DNA from 2 places in the Streptomyces sp. NPDC060035 genome. Region 2 is predicted to be linked to the other one. Evidence: riboswitches for the same ligand, from Rfam matches in the RefSeq annotation. Region 2 holds a riboswitch; the other holds the start of a gene.

The links. Region 2 has a riboswitch for cyclic di-AMP ahead of ACFWBQ_RS35360 (NlpC/P60 family protein). Riboswitches for the same ligand answer to the same signal wherever they lie in the genome.
Region 1: another riboswitch for cyclic di-AMP. It lies ahead of ACFWBQ_RS00385 (peptidoglycan DD-metalloendopeptidase family protein); the one in region 2 lies ahead of ACFWBQ_RS35360 (NlpC/P60 family protein).

The regions. Positions count from the first base shown of each region.
Region 1 is NZ_JBHWVO010000001.1:78,953-83,281, reverse strand. Features, by position in the region: gene ACFWBQ_RS00405 (aspartate aminotransferase family protein) at 1-952, shown strand, start outside; gene ACFWBQ_RS00400 (helix-turn-helix domain-containing protein) at 1,016-1,720, shown strand; gene ACFWBQ_RS00395 (DUF6126 family protein) at 1,792-1,965, shown strand; gene ACFWBQ_RS00390 (tyrosine-protein phosphatase) at 1,975-2,787, opposite strand; cyclic di-AMP (ydaO/yuaA leader) riboswitch at 3,207-3,365, shown strand; gene ACFWBQ_RS00385 (peptidoglycan DD-metalloendopeptidase family protein) at 3,370-4,296, shown strand.
Region 2 is NZ_JBHWVO010000040.1:14,748-19,076, reverse strand. Features, by position in the region: gene ACFWBQ_RS35365 (hypothetical protein) at 1-202, shown strand, start outside; gene ACFWBQ_RS35360 (NlpC/P60 family protein) at 300-1,451, opposite strand; cyclic di-AMP (ydaO/yuaA leader) riboswitch at 1,450-1,610, opposite strand; gene pcrA (DNA helicase PcrA) at 1,868-4,306, shown strand; gene ACFWBQ_RS35350 (peptidoglycan DD-metalloendopeptidase family protein) at 4,310-4,329, opposite strand, start outside.

The sequences.
Region 1 (4,329 bases), on a different contig from region 2:
CCTCTACTGCACCCACGCCTTTCACGGCCTGACGACCGGTTCGCTCTCGGTCAACGGTGAGGAGGGGTTCCGGGAGGGCTTCGCGCCGCTGCTTCCCGATACGGCGATCGCCCTCGGCGATCTGGATGCCCTGCGCCGCGAGCTCAAGCGTGGGGACGTGGCCGGCCTGGTGGTGGAGCCGATCCAGGGCAAGGGGGTGCACGCCTCGCCGCCGGGATTCCTGCGGTCCGCGCAGGAACTGCTGCACCGGCACAAGGCGGTGCTCATTGCCGACGAGGTGCAGACCGGTCTGGGCAGGACCGGCGACTTCTACGCGTACCAGCACGAGGAGGGCGTCGAACCCGATCTCGTCTGCGTGGCCAAGGCGCTCTCCGGCGGCTACGTCCCGGTCGGTGCGACGCTCGGCAAGGACTGGATCTTCAAACGCGTCTACTCCTCCATGGACCGGGTGCTCGTGCACTCGGCGAGCTTCGGCTCCAATGCCCAGGCCATGGCGGCGGGCCTCGCGGTCCTCGCGGTCATGGAGGACGAGGAGACCGTCGCGCATGCCCGCCGCACGGGTGATCTGCTGCGTGAGCGGCTCGCCGCGCTCGTCGGCCGCTATGAGCTGCTCCACGAGGTGCGCGGACGCGGGCTGATGATCGGAATCGAGTTCGGCCGGCCGTCGTCACTGAAACTCCGCAGCCGCTGGACCATGCTGCAGGCGGCCCGGAAGGGTCTCTTCGCTCAGATGGTGGTCGTGCCCCTGCTGCAGAAGCACCGGATTCTGACGCAGGTCTCCGGCGACCATCTGGAAGTGATCAAGCTGATTCCGCCGCTGGTCATCGGCGAGCCCGAGGTGGACCGCTTTGTGGCCGCCTTCACGGCCGTCATGGACGACGCGCACAGCGGGGGCGGGCTGATGTGGGACTTCGGCAGGACGCTCGTGAAGCAGGCCGTCGCCAACCGCTGAGAAGCAGTTTGCCTCGGAGGCAAGAAATTTGCCTCCGAGGAAAGGTCCTGGCTCAATGGAACCATGAATCCTCCTGACGGAGGGGTGGCCGACGAGCTGCCCGGAATGGCGTCGCGGCTGCGCGACCTGCGCCGCAATCGGGGTCTCACCCTGGAGACCGCCGCTCGGCGGGCTGATCTCTCGCCGGCCCACCTCTCCCGGCTCGAGACGGGCGCCAGGCAGCCTTCGCTGCCCATGCTCCTCGGGCTCGCCCGCATCTACGGTACGACGGTTTCCGAGCTCCTCGGCGAGATGCCTCCCGAACGTGACGCGATCATCCGCGGCGGCCCGTTCGCCGGCGCTTCAGGTGGCACGCCGGGCGCGGCCTCGGGGGGCGCTTCGGGCGCCGTCCTGGGGGGCACCCCGAGGGGCGCTTCGGGGGGCACCTCGGGGGGCGCCGAGGCCGACGGCTGGATGTACCAGCAGGCCGGTGGCTCCGGCCGGGCGATGCAGGCACTGCGTGTCCGGGTTCCCTACGGGGTCCAGGGTGATCTCGTGCGCGTCCATCCGGGCGAGGAGTGGCTGTACGTCCTGGACGGGCGGCTGCGGCTGAGCCTGGGGGAGACCGTGCACGACCTCGGTCCGGGGGACGGCGCGCACTTCGACTCGCTCACCCCGCACCGGATCGCGGCACCCGACCGTGGGGGAGCCGAGCTGCTCTTCGTCCACACCCTGCTGCAGAGCCCCTCGGCGGAGCTGTGCCTGGGCGGCGGGACGCACCTCCGCTGACCCCGCACGCCCCGCTTATCCCTGCCGCACACCGGCTACCTCGGCCCGAGCGGTCGAAAGAGAGGACTGTCATGTCCGATTCGGAGCACTACGACCCGCTCACTCCGCGTCTGCAGAAGAACCAGGACACGCAGGAGCGGAAGATGCCCCGTGGCGTGGTCATCCGGCTCTTCGCCTACCTGGTGGCCGGCCACGTCGTCGCGGCCTTCCTCTTTCTTCTGTTCACCGTGGCGGGCAAGGGCTGACCGCCTGCGCTACGCCTCCTCGACGAGGCGCTCGCGCAGTCGCTCGCGGGTTTCGGGTGCGAGCTTCAGCCCCTCGCTGAGATAGCGGTCCGTACCGCCCCAGGTCTCCTCGATCGCGGTGAAGGCGGCTGCGAGGTACTCGGAATGCGCGCCGAAGAGCGGGTTGAGGAGCTCCATCACCTCGTCCGACATCCCCGCCGACGACGTGTCGCTGCGCCGCACCTTGTAGCGGCGATGTGCGTCGTTGGACTTGAGGTAGTCGGCCTCGACGGCCTCCTTCTCCACGCCGACGGCCAGCAGCGAGACCGCGATCGACAGGCCCGCCCGGTCCTTGCCCGCCGCGCAGTGCATCAGCGCCGGCACGCTGTCCTCGGCCAGCGCGTGCAGCACCCTGCTGTGCTCCGCGGTGCGGTCCGTGATGATCGACCGGTACGACGCGATCATGCGGACCGTCCCCTTGCCGTCGGCGAGGATCGATCGCAACTGCTGGATATTGCCGTCGCGTACCAGTCGCCAGAACTCGGCGCCGTCGGCCGGGTCGGAGAGCGGAATGCTGACATTCCGGACCCCGGGCAGTTCCACGTCGCGGCCGTCGAGCTTGTGGTCGGCGGCGTTGCGGAAGTCGAAGACCGTGTGCAGGCCGAGGCCGGCCAGGAACGCGGTGTCCGCCTCGGTGGCGTGCGCCAGATGACCGCTGCGGTAGAGGCGCCCGTACCGCACCCTGCCGCCGTCCGTGGTCGGGAGACCGCCCACGTCGCGGAAGTTGCGGACACCGGTCAGCTCGGCGTCTGTCGACGGAACCTCTGGCAGCTGCTGCGTCACAAGGACTCCTGGAGTGTCTGGCGCCGGCGCCGCTCGCCGACGGGGGCACGCCCGCGACGATACGACATGGATTCATCAGGCAATCGTCTCGGCCTCCGATGCTTTCCGGTCGGGGTGCCTGCGGGGTGGCGGGCATGACATGTCCGTATTGGTGCATTTAGCGGAACATGCCCCGCTTGCACCGGAGATGGGAGGCGGCAGGTGAGCGGGATCATATCCGTGACGGTGTGTGGCGAAACTGCCGAGAGGTAATCCATACGCCGCGCGGAAAGCCAAGATCCGTAATCCACGGAGTGTGACCGGAATTCGGAACCGGAATTGAAGCGCTCATTCCGGAACGCAATCGATGGCTTGTTCCCGGCGTCCCGACTCGCTTACGGTCACCGCAATCCGGACGGAACGCCTAATCCTGCCGCCGCCCGGAATCCGCACCGACTCACGTGTGGCAGGAGCGGGGGAACCAGGTAAGCCGCCGACCGGAGGGATCCGGAACGGCTCGGGGTTAAGTCGCGTCCAGCGCGGCCGGGCATCTCCAGTCCGAACCCGACAGCTCACCTCGCAGGCGCCGGAGAGGAATTCCCCATGCCCGCAAAGGGTAAGCACCGTCGTACGAAGGCCAACCCGATCGCCCGCGGCGTCCTCGCCGCAGGGACCGGCGGCGCCGTCCTCGCCCTGCCGCTGCTCGGCGCCACCGGTGCCCACGCCGCGGAGCAGTCCGCGCCTGCCGCCAAGCCCGCGGCCGCCGCTGCGGCGCACAACGCGCCGGCCGCCTCCGTGGCCAAGAAGCAGAGCGCCCCCAAGACCTACTCCGTGGTCTCCGGCGACTATCTCGCGAAGATCGCAGCCGACCAGAAGGTCAAGGGCGGCTGGGAGAAGCTGTACAAGGACAACCGAGAGGTCGTCGGCGGCAACCCGAGCCTGATCTTCCCGGGTATGAAGCTGACCCTCGGGGTCAAGGCAACCGGCTCCGCCACGGAGTCCGCCCCCTCCAAGGCTGCCCCCTCGAAGGCGGAGCCGGCCCCGAAGGCCTCCGCTCCGGCCGAGAAGACGTCGACGGCCGCCAACACCGCTGACTCCACCGGCGCTTCGGAGAGCAACAGCTCCGGCTACACCACTCCGGTGGCCAACGCCAGTGTCTCCACCCAGTACCGCGTCGCCGGCTCCAGCTGGTCCAGCGGCTACCACACCGGCTCCGACTTCCAGGCCGCCTCCGGCACCAGCGTCCGGTCGATCGGTCCGGGCACCGTGGTCTCCGCGGGCTCGAGCGGTGCGTACGGCAACGAGATCGTCATCAAGCACGACGACGGCATGTACTCCCAGTACGCCCACCTGTCGTCGCTCGGCGTCTCGGCAGGCCAGACCGTCACCGGCGGCCAGCAGATCGGCCTCTCCGGCTCCACCGGCAACTCCACCGGCCCGCACCTCCACTTCGAGGTCCGCACCGGCCCGAGCTACGGCTCGGACGTCGACCCGATCGCCTACCTGCGCTCGCACGGCGTCTCCATCTGACGCAGTCGGACGGCTCGGTAGTCAGCTCGAGAG
Region 2 (4,329 bases):
GGGTGTTGCCCTGGTCGGGCTCAACCAGGCCGACGACCAGCCGGTGAACAACGTCAAGATCGGTATCAAACTGCTGATCCTGGTCGTGATCCTGGCGCTCGTCTATGTGAAGCGGGACGAGGAGAAGGTCGCCAAGGGTGCGTTCGCGGCGGTCGGCGGGCTGACGGTCGCCAATATCTTCATCGCCACACTCTGGACCTGAGCCCGGCTGCCTTCCGGGCCCGGTGCCTACCGGGCCCGTAGGCATCCCGTGCGTCTGTGTGTCTCTGCTTCCGTGCGCTCGTGCGTCTGTGGTGCTTCTACGCGGGGCGAACGCTGCCGTAGATCGGCATGTAGTAGATCGATTCCTCGCGCACGTTCGCACCCGGCTTCGGCGCGTGGATCATCATCCCGTCGCCCTTGTAGATGCCGACGTGACTGATGTCGTCGTAGAAGAAGACCAGGTCCCCCGGCTTCAGGTCCGCCGTGGCCACCCGGGTGCCGACCTCGACCTGGTCCCAGGTCGTGCGGGGCAGGTCGACGCCCGCCGCCTTCCACGCGGCCTGCGTCAGCCCGGAGCAGTCGTACGAGGACGGGCCCGTCGCACCCCAGACGTACGGCTTGCCGATCTGGTCCCGCGCGAAGGCCAGCACCTTGTCCGCCTTCGACGCGTAACTGCTGTCGGAGCCGGTGCCGGTTCCGGTGTCCGCCTCCCCCTGCGAGGCCTCCTCCTCGGCCGCCCGGTCGGCCTCCGCCTTCGCGGCGGCGGCCTGCTGGCGCGCGAGCTCCTCCGCCTTGCGCTCGGCCTCCGCCTCCTTCTTGCGTTCCAGCTCCGCGAGCCGCGCCTTCTCCTCGGCGGTCAGCTCCGACAGCAGCGTGCGTGCCTCGGCGAGCTTGCTCTGTACCTGCTGCTTGCTGGTGCGCAGCGTGGTCTGCGACTCGGTCAGCGTCTGCAGGCTCTTCGTCGCCTCGACCCGCTTGGTCGCCGCCTCGCTCTGCTGCGTACGGAAGTCGGCGACCGCCTTCTGCTGCTGGCTGGTCATCCGCGCCATCAGCTGGTCCTGGTCGAAGTAGGACTGCGGGTCGTCGGCGAGGAAGAACGTCGCGGTGGGGGCGATCGCACCGCTGCGGTACTGCGCGGCCGCGTAGTTGCCGAGTTCCCGGCGCGTCTCGTTCAGCTTGTCGGCGCGCTTGGCCGCAGCCTCGAGGAGCGCGTCGACCTTGGAGCGCTGCTGGGTGGAGGCGGTTTTCGCCATGTTGTACTGCTGGGTCGCTGTTCCCGCCTGCCGGTAGAGGTTGTCGACCTTCTTCTGCACTTCCTCGATGCTGGGCTTGGGCGCTGCCGGGGCGGCCGTCGCGCTCTGTGTGGAGAGCAGGGTGACGGAGGCGAGCGCCGCCGTCGTGAGCCCGACGGCAGGGGTGGTGGTGCGCATACGGGTGCGCGGCTTGCGATGCGACGCCAAGGCCGGCATCTCCTTCCGTGGACCGCCTACCGGGTTAGCTGTCGGGTTCGGGCGGAACGGAAGGCTGCCCTACGGTCCAGCGGGACGGACCGATTCACCCCGGTGCTGCGTGTGGGTCCCCGGTTCCGGACTCCCGCTCGGGAGTGACGGATTCGGCGGGGGTGCCCGCGCGGCGTGGTTCGCCTCAAGGGGGTACGGGTCACCCGTCGGAGCACGCTAGCCAACCCGTGGTGTCCCTGTGAAGGTTGATGTTCGATATGCCCGATACATTTTCGTGACCTTTCTGGATTACCCGGTCCCGCGGCGGGAAGAGCCGCCGAATTCCTACGCACCGTGGGTGATCCGTCTCCGTGCGCGCACGGATCGGGTCCTCGTGCGGAATGCGGCCCCGGGGTGTCGGTGCGGCGGCCTAGACTCGTCAGGCGATGAGCAGCCTCTTTGACGACAGTTTCCTGACCGGCCTCCAGCAAGCGGACGAGGGCCCCCCGCCACCCCCCGAGGACCACGCACCCGAAGCGGTGCCGGAGGATCTCTTCGGGGGTGTCTTCGACGGGCCCCCGCCGGCGCGCGAGGCCTACTATCGCGACGGCGCCCCGCGCCCCGTCATCGACTCCGCCGCGCTGCTCGACGGGCTGAACACCGAGCAGCGGGCCGCCGTCGTGCACGCGGGTTCCCCGCTCCTCATCGTCGCCGGGGCGGGCTCGGGCAAGACCCGGGTGCTGACGCACCGGATCGCGCATGTGCTGGCCGAGCGCGGGGTGCACCCGGGGCAGATCCTCGCGATCACCTTCACGAACAAGGCCGCGGGCGAGATGAAGGAACGTGTCGAGCAGCTCGTCGGACCGCGCGCCAACGCCATGTGGGTCATGACCTTCCACAGCGCGTGCGTGCGGATCCTGCGCCGCGAGTCGAAGCTCCTCGGTTTCACCTCGTCGTTCTCGATCTACGACGCCGCCGACTCCAAGCGGCTGATGGCGCTGGTCTGCCGCGATCTGGACCTCGACCCGAAGCGCTACCCCCCGAAGTCGTTCACGGCGAAGGTCTCGAACCTGAAGAACGAGCTGATCGACGAGGAGACCTTCGCCGGGCAGGCCGCGGACGGGTTCGAGAAGACGCTGGCCCAGGCCTACGCGCTCTACCAGGCACGGCTGCGCGAGGCCAACGCCCTGGACTTCGACGACATCATCATGACGACGGTGCACCTGCTCCAGGCGTTCCCCGATGTCGCCGAGCACTACCGCCGCCGCTTCCGGCACGTCATGGTCGACGAGTACCAGGACACCAACCACGCGCAGTACACCCTCGTACGCGAGCTGGTGGGTCCGGCGGGCGAGGCCGACGCCCCGGGCGAGCTGTGCGTCGTCGGTGACGCGGACCAGTCGATCTACGCCTTCCGCGGCGCGACCATCCGCAACATCCTCCAGTTCGAGGAGGATTACCCGGACGCGACCACGATCATGCTGGAGCAGAACTACCGCTCCACGCAGACGATCCTGTCCGCGGCCAACGCCGTCATCGAGCGCAACGAGAGCCGCCGCCCCAAGAACCTCTGGACGAATGCGGGCGCCGGCACCCGGATCACCGGCTATGTCGCCGACACCGAGCACGACGAGGCACAGTTCGTCGCCGACGAGATCGACCGGCTGACGGACGCCGGGGACGCGAAGGCGGGCGACGTCGCCGTCTTCTACCGTACGAACGCCCAGTCCCGTGTCTTCGAAGAGATCTTCATCCGTGTCGGACTGCCCTACAAGGTCGTCGGCGGAGTGCGCTTCTACGAGCGCAAGGAGGTCAGGGACGTTCTGGCCTACCTCAGGGTCCTCTCCAACCCCGAGGACACCGTCCCGCTGCGCCGCATCCTCAATGTGCCCAAGCGGGGCATCGGTGACCGGGCCGAGGCGATGATCGACGCCCTGTCGATGCGCGAGAAGATCTCCTTCCCGCAGGCGCTGCGCCGTGTCGACGAGGCGTACGGCATGGCGGCCCGCTCGTCGAACGCGGTGAAGCGGTTCAACACGCTGATGGAGGAGCTCCGCACGATCGTGGAGTCCGGTGCCGGACCGGCGGTCGTGCTGGAGGCCGTCATGGAGAGGACCGGCTATCTCGCCGAACTCCAGGCCTCCACCGACCCGCAGGACGAGACCCGGATCGAGAACCTCCAGGAGCTCGCCGCCGTCGCCCTCGAGTTCGAGCAGGAGCGGGCGGAGGAGGAGGGTGCGGGCACGCTCGCCGAGTTCCTGGAGAAGGTCGCGCTCGTCGCCGACGCCGACCAGATCCCCGACGAGGACGAGGACGGGTCCGGTGTCATCACGCTGATGACGCTGCACACCGCCAAGGGTCTCGAATTCCCGGTGGTGTTCCTGACGGGCATGGAGGACGGCGTCTTCCCGCACATGCGCTCGCTGGGACAGGTGAAGGAGCTCGAGGAGGAGCGCCGGCTCGCCTATGTGGGTATCACGCGTGCCCGTGAGCGGCTGTACCTGACCCGGGCCGCGATGCGCAGTGCGTGGGGTCAGCCCGCGTACAACCCGCCGTCGCGGTTCCTGGAGGAGATCCCGGACGAGCACCTGGAGTGGAAGCGCAAGGGGCCGATGGCCGCTCCGGCGGGACCGACGTCGGGGATCACGTCGTCGCTGTCCTCCTCGCGCTCCAAGTCGGGGCCCTCGGGCTTCGCGACCCGGCGCACCTCGGACAAGCCGGTGGTCACCCTGGTGGTCGGGGACCGGGTCACGCACGACCAGTTCGGTCTGGGCACGGTGACGGCGGTCGAGGGGTTCGGCGACCAGGCCAAGGCGACGGTCGACTTCGGGGACGAGCGACCGAAGAAGCTCCTCCTGCGGTACGCGCCGGTCCAGAAGCTGTAGGACTCAGTTGGGGTTGATGCCGT